Regions from separate parts of the Flexivirga aerilata genome, predicted to be linked through region 2. Evidence: predicted binding sites of a transcription regulator. Region 2 holds the regulator's gene; each other region holds the start of a gene.
What was found. The regulator LexA, encoded in region 2, represses DNA repair genes until DNA is damaged. The targets are predictions, from matches to a motif close to TCGAACANNTGTTCGA.
Positions count from the first base shown of each region.

Region 1 (4,193 bases), 910 kb from region 2:
CGCGTCGTTGACCTTGGTGGTCTTGGCGGAAAGGTCCTCGGCAGAGGTGTTTTCGTCCTTCAGCGCGTCCTTGAGCTCGGTGAGGGCACCCTCGACCTCGCTCTTGGAGTCGGCCGGCACCTTGTCGCCGTTGTCGGCGAGGAACTTCTCGGTGGAGTAGACCAGCTGCTCGGCGGTGTTACGCGCCTCGGTCTGCTCGCGCCGCTTCTTGTCCTCGGCCGCGTGCTCCTCGGCCTCCTTGACCATGCGGTCGATCTCTTCCTTGGCGAGCGCGGAGCCGCCGGAGATCGTCATCGACTGCTCCTTGTTGGTGCCGCGGTCCTTGGCGGACACGTGCACGATGCCGTTGGCGTCGATGTCGAAGGTGACCTCGATCTGCGGCACGCCGCGCGGGGCGGGCGCGATGCCGGACAGCTCGAAGTTGCCGAGCGGCTTGTTGTCCTTGGCGAGCTCTCGCTCACCCTGGAACACCTGGATCTCCACGGACGGCTGGTTGTCCTCGGCGGTCGAGAACACCTCCGAACGCTTGGTCGGGATCGCGGTGTTGCGCTCGATCAGCTTGGTGAACAGGCCACCCTTGGTCTCGATGCCGAGCGACAGCGGGGTGACGTCGATGAGCAGCACGTCCTTGCGCTCACCGGTCAGCACACCGGCCTGCAGAGCAGCACCGACCGCGACGACCTCGTCCGGGTTGACGCCCTTGTTGGGCTCCTTGCCGGTGAGGTCCTTCACGACCTGGGTGACTGCCGGCATACGGGTCGAACCACCAACGAGCACAACGTGATCGATGTCCTTGATGGTGACGCCGGCGTCCTTCATCACCTGCTCGAACGGGCCCTTGGTGCGAGCCAGCAGGTCGTCGGTGATGTCCTCGAACATGGCGCGGGTGACGGTCTCGTCCAGGTGGACCGGACCGTTCTCGCCCATCGAGAGGTACTGCAGGCTGACGTTGGTCGAGGTCGCGCCCGACAGCTCCTTCTTGGCCTGCTCCGCCGCGTCCTGCAGACGCTGCATGGCGATCTTGTCCTTGGACAGGTCGATGCCGGTCTTGTTCTTCACCTGCTGGACCAGGTGGTTGACGATCCGCTCGTCCCAGTCGTCACCACCGAGCTTGTTGTCACCGCTGGTCGCCTTGACCTGGATGGTCGAGAAGCCGTCCTCGGCGTCCTTGCCCACCTCGAGGAGGGAGACGTCGAAGGTGCCGCCACCGAGGTCGAAGACGAGGATGAGCTCGTCCTCCTTGCCCTTGTCGAGGCCGTAGGCGAGCGCCGCCGCGGTGGGCTCGTTGATGATGCGGAGCACGTTGAGGCCGGCGATCTCACCGGCCTCCTTGGTGGCCTGCCGCTCGGCGTCGTCGAAGTATGCCGGGACGGTGATGACCGCGTCGGTCACCGGCTCACCGAGGTAGGACTCGGCGTCGCGCTTCAGCTTCTGCAGGATGCGCGCCGAGATCTCCTGCGGCGTGTACTCCTTGCCGTCGACGTCCTTCTTCCAGTCGGTGCCCATGTGGCGCTTGACGGAGCGGACGGTGCGGTCGACGTTGGTGACCGCCTGACGCTTGGCGATGTCGCCCGAGAGGACGTCACCGTTCTTGGCGAACGCCACGACGGACGGCGTGGTGCGGCCGCCTTCTGCGTTGGCGATGATTTCCGGGTCGTTGCCCTCCAGGACTGCGACCGCAGAGTTGGTGGTGCCGAGGTCGATGCCTACCGCACGTCCCATATCGATGTTCTCCCTTGGTTCTCGATTTTCGGTCTTCGTATGCCGGATGTCGCTTCGCCGGTACGCCCCCCGTCGCCCTCGCGAGGTTGACTGCATCCGACTCAACTCTTGTCTCGGCGGCTTGTCAAACCCCTCGGCAAAAGTTGCGCTTACTAGACTCAACTTTGGGATGGGTCGGATCATTCCCGGACGGCTGAACAATTTGTCGAGCCACGCGCGACACGGCTCGGGCGTGTGTCGCGAGCCCCCGTCGGCGGCCAATCCCAGGTGGTGCGAGGCACGCGGATCGCAGTGCCGAATTTCCTCGAACATATGTACATTGTCAGCAGTCGGAGGTATCCTGATCACACGACGAAACGCATTGCGGCGGAAGGAGATTCAGACCCATGTCTCTCGATTCTGCTGTGCCGCTGCCGGAGCGTCCGGGGTTGTCGGATAGCGCTCTGCGCGCGCCCGCTGAGCCGGGGCGTGGCCCGACCGTGCTGGAGCGAGTGCGGGAGCTTGCCGCGTTGCTGGATGAGGTGCCGGAGGTGGTGCACCAGCTCGGCGACGGACAGGTGGAGTCACTGACCCAGGTGCTGTTGCGGTTGCACGGGCGGTCGGCGCAGATTGCCGCGGTGGTCACCGCTGACGCGGTCGAGCGTGGGGCGGTCGCGGGCTCGACGGCGGCGAACACCACCCAGTGGGTATGCCGTCACGCCGAAGCATCCGGGGTGCCCATCGAACCGGTCGAGGCGAAGTCGATCGCGGTGGTGGCCGAGGCGTGCCGGGAGCGTAAGAGCGACGTCATCGCCGAAGCGGTCGCACGAGGGCCGTGCACGGTGTCGACCGCGCGGGCGGCGTTGACCAATGCGGACAAGGTGGCGCCGGTGATCCCGACCGCCGACCGGGGCGAGGTGCTGGCCTGGTTCCTGCAACTGGACCCGGCACTCGGGGCAAAGGGCGTGCAGGCATTGACCCGGAAGATCCTGGCGACCTACGCCACCGAAGCACTCTCCGTGCAGGACGCGAAACTCGAACAGGTCGAAACCCTCACCTGGGGCACGACCGCTACCGGGATGACCCGGCTCGTGGCCGAGCTCGCACCCGCGAATGCCGCGGTGCTCAAGGCGGCGATCACCGCCGGGTCCGCACCACGACCAGCCACCGTCGACACCGAGGGTGGCCGCAGCGAAACCGCGCGCGATGAACGCCCTCCGGGCAAACGCCGCGCGGATGCGTTGATGGAGCTTGTGGCTGCGGGCGCGAAGGTTGCCGCCGGTGACGTGGCGCCCGTCGGCTCCGCGGCGACAATCCTGCTGACCATGGACCTCACGTCGCTGACCGACGGGCTCGGCGGGGCGACCACCCCGGGCGGTGACGTGCTCGATGCCGGAGCCGCCCGCCGCGCCGCCTGTGACGCGGACCTGATCCCCGCGGTCCTCGGCGGACCCAGCCAACCGATGGATGTGGGCCGGCGAGAACGCCTGGTCACCAAGGGTTTACGCGCGGCCGTCGTCATACGCGATGGCGGGTGCACCTTCCCCGGCTGTGATCGACCGCCAGGTTTCTGCGAAGTCCATCACGTCAGACCCTGGTGGGCCGGCGGCGAAACCAGCCTCACCAACTCGGCCATCCTGTGCTGCCGACATCATCAGGAAGTCCACCGACACGGGTTCATGGCACACGTCCGTCCCGACGGCGTCACCTGGGATCTCACCCCCGGCCGCATGCCCGGCCACGCGCACACGGCGGCCTGATCCCGGCATGATCCTGAACGCGACCGCGGTGCTCGTCCGCAATGATCGTGTGCTCATGACACACCGCCACCCGGCGCGCGAGGCCTACCCCGACCGGTGGGCACTCCCCGGCGGACACGTCGAACCCGGCGAGTCCTCCCGCGATGCGGTCGTCCGGGAATGCCTGGAAGAGCTGGGCATTCACGTTCGCGATCCTCGTCCGGTGCCGCTGACGGTGCACGCACCGCACCTGACGACAGACGGCTTCGTGGTCACCCGATGGGACGGTGAGCCAGCCAACCTGGCGCCCGGCGAGCACGACGACCTGCGCTGGTGCCGGCCGGATGAGCTCGCCCACCTGCAGCTCGCACACCCGGAGTCCCTGCCCGACATCATCACTGCCATCGACCTCATATCCGGGAGCACCGGCGAACCCGGCTCCACCTAGAGCGAGACGACGGGTACGCAACGCTTCCGCGCGTCACCACGTCGGAACCGGCAGTATGCGACCAAGCGACGCAAGGAGGGGCGGTGCAAGGGCTCTACGCACTGAAGCCGTGGTACAGCAGGCGCCTGGGTCGGATAGTGCAATTCGCGGTTGACCGAGGCATCTCGCCGGACGTCTTCACCCTGCTCGGCGTCGCCGGCGCCGTGCTCGCCGCGATCTGCATCGCGATGGGCTGGTGGCTGCCCGCACTGCTGATGCTCGCGGCACGCCTCGGCGGAGCCAATCTCGACGGCGCGGTCGCGCGG
Region 1 is NZ_JABENB010000001.1:1,181,779-1,185,971, reverse strand. It holds gene dnaK (molecular chaperone DnaK) at 1-1,722, opposite strand, end outside; gene HJ588_RS05595 (HNH endonuclease signature motif containing protein) at 2,109-3,461, shown strand; gene HJ588_RS05590 (NUDIX domain-containing protein) at 3,469-3,888, shown strand; gene HJ588_RS05585 (CDP-alcohol phosphatidyltransferase family protein) at 4,026-4,193, shown strand, end outside.
Region 1: HJ588_RS05595 (HNH endonuclease signature motif containing protein) is a predicted target of LexA. The motif match lies at 2,027-2,042, and genes of this name have one in related genera.

Region 2 (4,193 bases):
TGCGGTCGATCGCTAATCGAAGGGGTGGGCGCGAAACTCCGCCCCGGGGCTGATGTATGACGGGGGTCTTCGGCATACGGTCGGACCATGCTGATCTGCTGCGAAGTCCTGCTCGCCGCGACGAGTCCCGCAGGCAAGCGCCTGGCCGGTGGTGCGCAGCTCGACCTGGCGCTCGCCGGCGGGGTGCTGACCGAGCTCGCGGCCCACCAGCGGGTGGCGGTCAAGGGCTCGCGGCTCGTCGTGCTCGACGAGCGCCCGGGCGGTGACCCGTTGCTCGATCATGCGCTCGCGATCTTCGCCCAGGGTGCCGGCAAGAAGCCCGAGAAGGTGCTGCCGAGGCTCGCCAAGGGGATGACCGACCGGGTCTATGACCGGTTGGTCGCCGACGGCGCGGTGCGCCGGGACCTGGGTGGCTTCCTGCGGCCGACCAGGCATCCCGTCGTCGACGCGGCGAGGCGGGAGGCGGTGCTGCGCGCCGGCCGCCAGGTGCTCGCCGGGACCGCCCGGCCCGACCTGCACAGCGGCTCGCTGATCGCGCTGCTCACCGCCGCAGACGCAGTGACCACCGTCTACTACGCCGAGCAGTTCGGCGTCTCCGCCCGGGAGCTGAAGAAGCGCGCCAAGGCCGTCGGAGCGCAGGACTGGGCGGCCGGCGCCGCGGAGGCCGCGATCCGAAGCGCGCAGCACGCAGTGTCCGCCGCACTCGCGACCTCGGCGGTGGCGGCCAACATCGCCCTGAACAGCTGATCCGCCGTGACCGGCTGACCCCGGGGCGGCAGATCTCCGCCTCCGCCCGATGTGAGAGCTTGAAGGCGTGGTGACCACCGACCCGGACGCGTTGCGCGACCTGCTGCGCGCGGGCGGCGTCGTCGCTCTCACCGGCGCGGGGCTGTCGACCGAGTCCGGCATCCCGGACTATCGCGGCCCGGACGGCAATCGCCGCTTCCAGCCGATGACGGCGCAGGAGTTGCTCGCCGATCCGGTTGCCCGCCAACGCTATTGGGCGCGTTCGTATGTCGGTTGGCCGCGCTTCGCCGCGGCGCGGCCGAACCCCGGGCACGTCGCCCTCGCGCAGTTGCAGCGGGCCGGGGCACTGGGGCCGATCATCACCCAGAACGTCGACGGGCTGCACCAGAGCGCCGGCGCCGACCGCGTCGCCGAATTGCACGGCAGCCTCACCCATGTCGTCTGCATGCACTGCGGGGAGCGCTACCGCCGGGAGACCGTCGACGAGTGGCTGACGCTCGCCAATCCTGACTTCGACCGCTCGGCGGAAGGCCCGCTGCGGCCGGACGGTGACGTCGCGATCGCCGACGAGCTGATCAGCAGATTTCACATCGTGCACTGCATCATCTGCGGATCGGATCTGCTCAAGCCGGACGTGGTGATGTTTGGCGAGTCGGTCGCTAAAGACCTTGTCGCACAGTGCTTTTCGTATGTCGAGAACGCGTCTTCGTTGCTCGTCCTCGGGTCGTCGCTCGCGGTCATGTCGGGCTACCGATTCGTCCGGCGCGCGGCTCGGCTCGGCATACCGGTGGCGATCGTGACGCACGGGTGGACGCGCGCCACCGACGACGAGGTCAGCGTGCGGGTGGACGCCCCGCTCGGTGCCACCCTGACCGCTCTCGCGGCCGACCTCGCCCGCGCGCCCGGCTGAACCGCCGAACGCGCGCGGGGGCGGTGGGCTGGTGACTCGCGCCGGCTCAGACCCGCCGCAGCACCGCCGTGACCTTGCCGAGGATCGTCGCGTCGTCGCCGTCGATGGGTTCGTATGCCTCGTTGTGCGGCAGCAGCCAGACCTTGCCGCGGGTGCGCTTGAAGGTCTTCACCGTCGCCTCGTTGTCGAGCATCGCGGCGACGATCTCGCCGTTGCTCGCGGTCGGCTGCTGGCGCACGACGACCCAGTCGCCGTCGCAGATCGCGGCATCCACCATCGAGTCGCCGACCACCTTGAGCAGGAAGAGGTCGCCCTCGCCGACGATCTGCTTGGGCAGCGGGAAGACGTCCTCGACGACCTCCTCGGCGAGGATCGGGCCGCCGGCGGCGATGCGGCCCACGACCGGCACGTATGACGCCGACGGGCGCTCGTCGCCGAGGCCCGTCTCGTCGATGCTCGTCTCGTCGGCCGCGGTCACGCTCGACCCACCGCGGTAGCCGCGCTCGTCGCGACCGGCCTCGGGGTCGATGACCTCGATGGCGCGCGGCCGGTTGGGGTCGCGGCGCAGATAACCCTTGCGCTCGAGCATCGTCAGCTGATGTGCCACCGAGCTGGGGCTGGTGAGGCCGACGGCGTCGCCGATCTCGCGCAGGCTCGGCGGGTAGCCGCGGCGTGCGACGGAGCTGCGGATCACCTGGAGCACCTTGCGCTGCCGTGTGGTCAGGCTCTCACCCGACCGGTCCGGCAGCTTGTGAACTTTCGCCATCGCCTCATCTCCTGATCGACCCCGTGTCCACGAAAACCCGCGCCGTTCGGAGTGTTTCGGCGCGATCCCCGTGCGACCGCCGAGGGGCTGTCGGTGGTCGGTGCTTGTCTGATCTTCGTGCAGAACTTGGTACAGAACCCCGTCCAGAACTTCGCGAAGAACGTCGTGCAGCCAGAGTATGGGGTTCGGACACAGTTGCCAAACATCTGTACGACGCGTGTCTCGACAGTGTCGAACGTCCGTGCTATACATCGTACAGAGGTCCTATCGCACACGCGTTCGCAACAGCCAGCAGTGGCGAAGGCCATGGTCCAGGAGGAAGAGATGAGTGCAGTCACCCAGTGGGAGATCCCGGCGACCGTCCCGCCGCGCCCGCGGCGTCGCCTGCGGTCGGTGCCGACCGGGGCCGGTGCGACGGCGAGCGTGGCCGGTGTGCCGCAGCGGCGCGCGGTGCCGGCGCAGATCGGTGTGCGCCTCACCGCCCGCGGCCGCCGGCTGCTGGTCGCGGCTGCGGTCGTGATCCTCTGCCTGTCGGGGGCGTTCGTCGCCCGCGCCTGGGCGGCGCCCTCGGCGCCCGCCGTGCCGTCGGTCACGGTCCAGCCGGGCCAGACGCTGTCCGAGGTCGCCCATCGCGCCTACCCGCAGCTGACCACGGGCGACGCGGTGACCAAGGTGCAGCAGGCCAACTCCCTCAATTCGCTGCAGGTCCACGCCGGCCAGCGGCTCAGCCTGCCGCGCTGATCGACTCTGCCGCCGGAGAGGCGGCAGCACATGCCATGGGTCCAACCGTGTCCCGGGCTCATGGAACGGGCGGGCGCAGCACGGGATTGTGCTGCGCCCGCCCGTTGTTGACAGATAGGTGCGGCGTGGCCAGGTAAGTGCGGCTGCGGCGGCGACTGCGAGCCGGTGAGACCCGCGACACGCCGTACGACACACCCGCAATCGGCCGCTGACCTGCGCAGATTCGACGCGACGCGCCGACGTCTTGCGTGCTTGTGGTCCAGGTGCCTAACATCCCTACATCTAGTAGTTACATCGTTGGGATTCATCCACATCTAGTCCACACGTCATCCCCAAGTCATCCACCGGATACCCACACCTTCATCCACAGGGAGCGGGTTTTTCCGGTGCTTGATCGCCGGGATGGCCACACCTGCACGACCCCGCGACAGCTTCCGAGGAGGACCGCCATGCACTGCCCGTTCTGCCGGCACGACGACAGCCGCGTCGTCGACAGTCGCACCAGTGAGGACGGCACCTGCATCAAGCGTCGCCGGCAGTGCCCCAACTGCGGCAAGCGGTTCTCCACCATGGAGACCGCCAGCCTGACGGTGGTCAAGCGCTCCGGCGCGAGCGAGCCGTTCAGCCGGGGCAAGGTGCTGGTCGGCGTGCGCAAGGCCTGCCAGGGCCGTCCGGTCAGCGAGGACGACCTCGCCCTGCTCGCCCAGCAGGTGGAGGAGTCCATTCGGGCCCAGGGTGCCGCCGAGATCGACGCCCACGACGTCGGTCTGGCGATCCTCGGCCCGCTGCGCAGCCTCGACGAGGTGGCCTACCTGCGGTTCGCGAGCGTCTACCAGGCCTTCGAGGGCCTGGAGGACTTCGAGGCCGCGATCACCCTGCTGCGCGCCGAGCGGGAGGCGACCGGCGTCGAGCCGGGCGCTGTCCGGGAAACCGCTGTCGGTGGTCGCACGGACAATGCATGAGTGGCTGACGTGTGGGCGGTGTGCGACCGGCGCCGCCCACGGGGACTACGCACGAACACCGCGCGTG
Region 2 is NZ_JABENB010000001.1:2,095,369-2,099,561, forward strand. It holds gene HJ588_RS09885 (GOLPH3/VPS74 family protein) at 88-747, shown strand; gene HJ588_RS09890 (Sir2 family NAD-dependent protein deacetylase) at 815-1,657, shown strand; gene lexA (transcriptional repressor LexA) at 1,704-2,423, opposite strand; gene HJ588_RS09900 (LysM peptidoglycan-binding domain-containing protein) at 2,748-3,164, shown strand; gene nrdR (transcriptional regulator NrdR) at 3,614-4,126, shown strand.

Region 3 (4,193 bases), on a different contig from region 2:
CGTCGGCACGGCGACCCCCGACGGCCGGTGCGACGTGTCGCCGAAGGGCGACCCCAACGGCCTGGCGCTGGTGCTCGACGACCACACGATCGTCATCCCCGAGCGCGCCGGCAACAAGCGCATGGACGGCTTCCACAACATCCTGGCCAACCCGCACATCGGGCTCAACTTTGTGATCCCCGGTCGCGGAGACACGTTGCGGGTCAACGGAATTGCCCAGTTGGTCACCGACGGCCCGTTCTTCGACGACCTCGTCGTCAAGGGTCACCGGCCGACGCTGGCAACGATCGTGCACGTGGAGGAGGTCTTCTACCACTGCCCGAAGGCGTTCATGCGCGCCGGAGTGTGGAAGCCGGACACCTGGGCGCCGGAGGCGGTGCGCCTCTACGCCGACGTCGCCAAGGAGCTGTGGCGCAAGGGCGACGACCCGGCCGAGGTCGAGGCGCACTACGCCGAGCAGCGATACGCCGCACAGCTCTACCCCACGACGTGACCTGGCCGACCTTGCCGCTGCCCTGGCCGACGACCGCACAGGTGCGCGGACCGCGCCGGTGGTGGGACGGCCCGCTCGACGTCGAGGGGCTGGCGGTCGGGAGCGTGCGGGCCGCCGTGTCGGCGGCGAACACCGTTGCGATTGCTCGCGATTGCCCCTGGAGCGGCTGGGTGGCGAGTGGCCTGGTGGGCGCGTCCTTCGGGTCCATCGGCCGGCTGCGGGTCGACGGCTCGCCGGTCGCCGAATGGGCCGAGTTGTCCGGCTTCTTCGCTGCGGCCGACGGCTGGGTGCGGCTGCACGGCAACTACCCGCATCATGCCGAGGTGCTGCGGCGGGTGCTCGACGCGAACGGGCGCGCGGGCGATCAGGCGGGCGATCGTGCGGGCGTCGCAGCGGCCGTGCGCTCGCGCGCAGCCCTCGAGGTCGAGGCAGCCGTGCGCGCGGCCGGTGGCATCGCGGGCGCGGTGCGCAGTCCGGATGCCTGGCGTGAGCATCCGCACCATGCCGCCGCGATCGCCGGCACCGGACTGGTCACCGTCGGCACTCCGACCGGCGCAGTCCGACCGCTTGAGCCATCGGTCTCGTTGCCGCTCAGCGGGATTCGCGTACTCGACCTGACGCGGGTGATCGCCGGCCCGACCGCCGCCCGCTTCCTCGGCGCGCTCGGTGCCGACGTGCTGCGCGTCGACCCCCCGGCGATGCCCGAGCTGCTCGGGCAGCATCTGGACACCGGTTTCGCCAAACGGAGCACGGTGCTCGACTTCGGCTCCGACGACCAGTTGGCGACCGCCCGCGAGCTGGCCGGGTCGGCGGACATCGTGCTGTCGTCCTACCGGCCGGGAGCGCTGAAACGCTTCGGCCTTGACCGGGATTCGCTGCTCGCCGGTCACCCGCACCTGGTCGTGGTGGAGCTGTCCGCATGGGGTGACACCGGGCCGTGGGCGACGCAGCGCGGCTTCGACAGCATCGTGCAGGCGGTCACCGGGATCGCCAGCCGGTATGCCGCAGCGGATGGCACTCCCGGCGCCCTTCCCGTGCAGGCACTCGACCACGCCACCGGCTACCTGATGGCGACCAGCGCGATGCGACTGCTCAGCCGGCGCCCGCAGGAGGGTGGTGCCTCCGCACGTCTGGCGCTCGCGCGCACCGCCGACTGGTTGCTGCAGGCGCCCGCCGTCGGAGGGACGGTGGACGCGGATGCGTTCGACGGCCCCGACTGCCCGCTGTGGCTGGAGCAGGCTGATTCGTCATACGGCCTGCTGGAGGGGGTGCGGCCGCCCGTTTTCGCCGGTGACGTGCCGCTCGAATATCCCACCGCACCAACGCGATACGGCGCCGATGTTCCCGAGTGGTGGCAGCGGGAGTAGTGGCTCCGTCGAGCGTTCCCGTGGCTGCGATGCCCACGGCCCCCGGCCGTGCTCACGCTGACGGGGTCGGGTGAACAGTGAGCAGTCGGTCCACCGACTGGCGATTGCTGCACAGTTAGGGAGTGATCAGACGGAATCTTCTCCTCGAACATATGTCCATTGTCGGTGCTTCGCGGTATGATGATCACACGACGAAAACCACTGCGGCGGAAGGAGATTCGGTCCATGTCTCTCGATTCTGCTGTGCCGCTGCCCGAGCGCCCCGGCGCGCCGGAGGGTGATGTGCGGGGGCCGGTTGAGCCGGGTCGCGGGCCAGTCGCGCTGCAGGAGTTGGAGACGCTCGTAGCGGTCGTTGACGAGATGCCCGCCCTGATCCATCAACTCGGGGACGCCCAGGTGGAGTCGTTGACGCAGGTGTTGTTGCGGTTGCATGGGCGTTCGGCGCAGGTTGCTGCGGTGGTGACTGCTGATGCGGTGGATCGGGGCACGGTCGCGAGCTCGATAGCGGCGAACACCACCCAGTGGGTATGCCGTCACGCCGAAGCATCCGGGGTGCCGATCGAACCGGTCGAGGCGAAGACGATCGCGGTAGTCGCCGAGGCGTGCCGGGAGCGCAAGAACGCAGTCATCGCCGCCGCGGTCGCACGAGGTTCGTGCACGGTGTCGACCGCGCGGGCGGCGTTGATCAATGCAGACAAGGTGGCGCCGGTCATCCCGACCGCCGACCGCGGTGAAGTGCTGGCCTGGTTCCTCCAACTCGACCCGGCGTTGGGTGCACGTGGGGTGCAGGCCTTGACGCGGAAGATCCTCGCGACCTACGCCACCGAAGCCCTCTCCGCGCAGGACGCGAAACTCGAACACGTTGAAACCCTCACCTGGGGCAAGACCGCTACCGGGATGACCCGGTTGGTCGCGGAGTTGGCACCCGCGAATGCTGCGATCTTGAAGGCCGCGATCACGGCCGGGTCCGCACCACGACCCGCCACCGCCGACACCGCCGACACCGGCGGTTCCGGGCCCACCGGATCACACAACGAACACGGCACGGGCGAGGCCGGCGAGCCGCGCGGCAAAGGCACCAGCACCAGCACCAGCACCAGCACCAGCGAAACCGTGCGGGACGACCGAACTCCGGGCAAGCGCCGCGCGGATGCGTTGATGGAGCTGATCGCTGCAGGCGCGAAAGTTGCCGCCGGTGAGGTCGCGCCGGTCGGGTCGGCGGCGACGATCCTGCTGACCATGGAACTGTCGGCGTTGACCGACGGGCTCGGCGGGGCGACCACCCCGGGCGGTGACGTGCTCGATGCCGGAGCCGCCCGCCGCGCCGCCTGTGACGCGGACCTGATCCCCGCGGTCCTCGGCGGACCCAGCCAACCGATGGATGTGGGCCGGCGAGAACGCCTGGTCACCAAGGGTTTACGCGCGGCTGTCGTCATACGCGATGGCGGGTGCACCTTCCCCGGCTGTGATCGGCCACCGGGTTTCTGCGAAGTCCATCACGTCAGACCCTGGTGGGCCGGCGGCGAAACCAGCCTCACCAACTCGGCCATCCTGTGCTGCCGACATCATCAGGAAGTCCACCGACACGGGTTCATGGCACACGTCCGTCCCGACGGCGTCACCTGGGATCTCACCCCCGGCCGCATGCCCGGCCACGCCCACGCCGCAGCATGAACGGCTACCCGGTGCTGGACAGCGAGCCTTTGCGTGGATGTCCTTGCGACTCGGCCCGTCGATGCCGACGGCTACGCAGCGGTGACCGTCCCGACGACCCGGAGACCCGACTCAGCGACCGGCCGTCCAGGCGGCCCGGATCAGCGGCCACTGCAACGGCAACCGGGCAACCGTGCCGGCGAAGAAGCCGACCCTGGGCACGGCCGCACCCTTGGCGGCGACGGCGCGCCCGGCGTCGAGGGTCATCTGCAGGTTCGCCGGCAACACCCCCACCAGGAGCCCGGCCGATGCCTTCCCGGCAATCTGCCGGGTGCGGGGCAGCAAAAGCCCTGCCGCACAAGCCAGTTCGGCGACACCGGAGGCATAGACGAGCTCACGCGCACGCGGCAACTGCGGCGGCACGATCGGCTCGAAGACCTGCGGGCGCACCAGGTGAATGATCCCGGATCCGGCGAAGGCAGCGACCAGCACCTTGGCGGTCGGACGCAATGGCTGAGTCATGCCGCCCACTCTGCCAGGCAGCGGCGAGCCACCCAGGCCTCGGCCCGGATGTCGGGCGGTCTGCCCAGAGCCGCGCCCCGGCGTGACGCTCAGCGGAATGGCGCTCACCGACGTGGCGCTCCGGGAGCGACGCTCGGCGATCCTAGAGGATGACGGTC
Region 3 is NZ_JABENB010000002.1:417,175-421,367, reverse strand. It holds gene HJ588_RS13835 (MSMEG_1061 family FMN-dependent PPOX-type flavoprotein) at 1-493, shown strand, start outside; gene HJ588_RS13830 (CoA transferase) at 490-1,860, shown strand; gene HJ588_RS13825 (HNH endonuclease signature motif containing protein) at 2,086-3,534, shown strand; gene HJ588_RS13820 (DoxX family protein) at 3,646-4,035, opposite strand; gene HJ588_RS13815 (GNAT family N-acetyltransferase) at 4,178-4,193, opposite strand, start outside.
Region 3: HJ588_RS13825 (HNH endonuclease signature motif containing protein) is a predicted target of LexA. The motif match lies at 2,005-2,020, and genes of this name have one in related genera.

Region 4 (4,193 bases), 1.5 Mb from region 2:
ACGGGGCGCTCGTATGACGGCGCTCGCGCGCGAGGCGGCCCCCGAGGTCGACGCCGCTCGGGAGCAGCTCGCGGCGCGGCAGTCGGCGGTGGTGGCGGAACTGCTCGCCGGCCGGGCGCCGGCGGGTTTCGACCCGGATGCGGCGAGGCTCACGGCGCGGATCCTGCTGCGCAAGCGGGCGTCGGCTGCGTCATACGCCTGCCCGGAGGTGGAGTTGCTGCCCCGCTGGCGGGAGATGTTCGCCGAATATGCCTGGCAGTGCGTCGAATACGGCTGCGCGCACGACGACGTCGCGGGCTTCCGGCGGTGGTTGCAGGGCCGGCCGGTGACACCTGTCGTCGGTGCATGGTTGCGGCTGGCGGCGGTCTATGCGGGTGAGCGCCGCGGGTGTCTCGCCATCCGCGCCGGCTGCTGGTCGTTGAACATCGGTGTCGGCGACACGGTCTGGCACCTGAAGCTCACGCGGGCGCGCGGCCCGCGGCTCGGGAGGGGAGCACAGTCATGATCCTTGCGATCGTCCTCATCACCATCACTGTCGTCGGAGCGGGCTTCCTGCTCCGCAACAGCGGAGTCGATGCCGGCCGGCGCAGGCGGGTGAAGCGGTCGGGTGCCGGTGGGGGCACCGGTGCGGGCGTCTACGGCTACGACGGTGGACCGTTCGACGGCGGCGGCTCGCACCACGGTGGCGGTTCGCATCACAGCTGCGGGTCGAGCGGCTGCAGCTCGAGCAGTTGTGGTGGGGGCAGCAGCTGTGGCGGCGGGGGTGGCTGCAGCTCGAGCTGAGTTGCCTGCCTGCAGGGTGCTGCCGATTGGCATCAGGCTGCCGCGTGGGCGTGGCCGGGCATGCGGCCGGGGGTGAGGTCCCAGGTCACGCCGTCGGGGCCGACTTGTGCCATGAACCCGTGTCGGTGGACTTCCTGGTGATGTCGGCAGCAGAGCATCGCGGAGTTGGGGAGGCTGGTTTCACCACCGGCCCACCACGGGATCACATGATGAACTTCGCAGAAACCCGGCGGTCGATCACAACCAGGGAACGTGCACCCACCATCCCGTATGACGACAGCCGCGCGTAAACCCTTGGTGACCAGGCGTTCTCGCCGGCCCACATCCATCGGTTGGCTGGGTCCGCCGAGGACAGCGGGGATCAGGTCCGCGTCACAGGCGGCGCGGCGGGCGGCTCCGGCATCGAGCACGTCACCGCCCGGGGTGGTCGCCCCGCCGATGCCGTCGGTCAGCGACGTGAAGTCCATGGTCAGCAGGATCGTTGCCGCCGACCCGACCGGTGCCACCTCACCGGCGGCCACTTTCGCGCCCGCAGTGACCAGCTCCATCAACGCATCCGCGCGGCGTTTGCCCGGAGTGCGTTCATCACGGACGGTTTCGCCGGTGCCGGTGCCGGTGCCGACGCCGACGCTGCCGCCGGTGTCGTTGCCGGCCGCCAGGGTCGGCTCTCCAGTGCCAGGGTCCTCTACCGCAGCGCCTGAGCCGTTCGCTGTCGCGCCTTCGGCATCGGACCACGCTGGCGCGGCAGCTGGCCGCGGTGCGGACCCGGCCGTGATCGCCGCCTTCAACACCGCAGCATTCGCGGGCGCCAGCTCGGCGACCAACCTGGTCATCCCGGTAGCGGTCGTGCCCCACGTCAGCGTTTCGACCTGTTCGAGTTTCGCGTCCTGCGCGGAGAGTGCTTCGGTGGCGTAAGTGGCGAGGATCTTCCGGGTCAACGCCTGCACACCCTTGACCCCGAGCGCAGGGTCCAACTGCAGGAACCACGCCAGCACCTCACCCCGGTCGGCGGTCGGGATCACCGGCGTCACCTTGTCGGCATTGGTCAACGCGGCCCTTGCGGTCGAGACTGTGCACGACCCTCGTGCGACTGCTGTGGCGATGACCGCGTTCTTCCGCTCCCGGCACGCCTCCGCGACAATCGCGATCGACTTCGCCTCGACCGGTTCGATCGGCACCCCGGATGCTTCGGCGTGACGACATACCCATTGGGTGGTGTTCGCAGCGGTCGAGTCCGCGACCGTCCCACGGTCCACCGCATCAGCGGTGACCACCGCAGCCACCTGCGCCGACCGCCCGTGCAGGCGCAATAGCACCTGCGTCAGTGACTCCACCTGTCCGTCGCCGAGTTGGTGCACCACCTCCGGCACCTCATCCAGCAACACCGCGACCGCCTGCAACTGCTCCAGCACCTCCGGCCCGCGCCCCGGCTCAACCGGCACCCGCACCGCCCCAGCAGGCATATCCGGACGCCCGGGTAACGGCACAGCAGAATCGAGAGACATGGGCACGAATCTCCTTCCGCTGCAGTGGCTTTCGTCGTACATCGATCATACCTTCGATGCCTGACAGGTGGAAGGGATTTCGAACAGATTTTCGAGAAAGCTGCAGGCTCTCCGGGCCGTCCCTCAGCAATCCGAGAGCGCAGCGCGGCGCCGTGCGCGGAGCCGCGCGAAGCTCCCAGGGAGAGGGCCAGCCAGCCCACGGTGCGAAGCGCTACGCGCTACCCCACCGAGGACGGCGAGCGCAGCACACTCACCGTGGCACCTTCTCCAGGTCCGCGAGCCACACCGTGGCGTTGCCGTCACCCGGCGCGCGCCAGTCACCGCGGGGCGACAGCGAACCACCGGCGACGACCTTCGGCCCGTTCGGCATCGCCGACCGCTTGAACTGGCTGAAGCCGAAGAACCGTTTGATGAAAACCTCCAGCCACGAACGGATTTCGGCCAGGTCGTAGGCGACGTGTTCGTCGTCGGGGTAACCCGGCGGCCACTCACCGGCTGCCGCGTCGCTCCACGCGTGCTCGGCCAGGAAGGCGATCTTGCTGGGCCGCATGCCGTAGCGCAGCGTGTGGAAGAGGTTGAAGTCCTGGAGCGCGTAGGGCCCGATGCTGGCCTCGGTCGACTGCGGCTTCTCGTCCTCGCCGGCCGGCACCAGCTCGGGACTGATCTCGGCGTCGAGGATGGTCTGGAGCGTCGAGGACGCCTCGGCCGGGAAAAGCTTCGCGGCGATCACCCACCGGATCAGGTGCTGGATCATCGTCTTCGGGATGCCGGAGTTGACGCCGTAGTGCGACATCTGGTCACCGACGCCGTAGGTGTTCCAGCCGAGCGCGATCTCGGACAGGTCACCCGTGCCGAGCACGATGCCGCCGTCCTTGTTCGCGATCCGGAAGAGGTAGTCGTAACGCAGCCCGGCCTGGACGTTCTCGAAGGTCACGTCGTAGACCGGCTCCCCATCACCCGCAGGGTGCCCCATGTCCTTCAACATCTGGGTCGCGGCGGGCCGAATGTCCAACTCGTGGAAGGTGACTCCCATGTCGGCGGCGAGTTTGGTCGCCGCCGACTTGCTCGCGTCGCCGGTGGCGAAACCCGGCATCGTGTAGGCCAGGATGTCGGTGCGCGGCCGGCCCAGCTCGTCCATCGCGCGGGCTGCCACGAGCAGGGCGTGGGTCGAGTCGAGCCCGCCGGAAAGACCGAGCACGATCTTGGGCTGGCCGATAGCCCGCAGCCGCTGCTTGAGGGCGGACACCTGGATGTTGTAGGCCTCGTAACAGTCTTGCGCGAGGTGCTCCGGGTCGTCCGGGACGAACGGGAAACGGTCGATCTTGCGCATCAGCCCGATGTCGGTGCGCGGCGGATCGAGCGTGAAATTGACTGTGCGGAACTGGGTTTCGCCGGCAAACGTGCGCTCGTTGTCCGCGATCGACCCGTCCCGCAGGCGCTCCTGACGGATCCGGTCGAGGTCGACGTCGACCGTCGTGCGCTGCGCGGTGTCGGGGAAGCGCTCGGTCTGGCCGAGCAGCCCGCCGCACTCGTAGACCATCGTCATACCGTCCCAGGACAGGTCGGTGGTCGACTCGCCCTGACCCGCCGCCGAATAGACGTATGCCGCAAGGCATCTCGCGCTCTGGGCCTGCGCGAGCAGGTGCCGGTCGGCGGCTCGGCCGACCGTGATCGGACTGCCGGAGATGTTCACCAGCACGTTGGCACCGGCCAGGGCGGCGAGCGACGACGGCGGGATCGGCACCCACATGTCCTCGCAGATCTCCGCGTGCACGGTGAGGTCCGGCAGATCGTCGGCCCGGAAGATCAGGTCCGGACCAAACGGAATCTCGTTGCCGCCCAAGGTGATCGACTCACCATGCTGGTCGTCGCCCGGCGCGAAGTAGCGCTTGTCGTAGAACTCCC
Region 4 is NZ_JABENB010000001.1:565,070-569,262, forward strand. It holds gene HJ588_RS02650 (multinuclear nonheme iron-dependent oxidase) at 1-17, shown strand, start outside; gene HJ588_RS02655 (SCO6045 C-terminal-like domain-containing protein) at 14-505, shown strand; gene HJ588_RS02660 (hypothetical protein) at 502-783, shown strand; gene HJ588_RS02665 (HNH endonuclease signature motif containing protein) at 816-2,288, opposite strand; gene HJ588_RS02670 (NAD(+) synthase) at 2,539-4,193, opposite strand, start outside.
Region 4: HJ588_RS02665 (HNH endonuclease signature motif containing protein) is a predicted target of LexA. The motif match lies at 2,368-2,383, and genes of this name have one in related genera.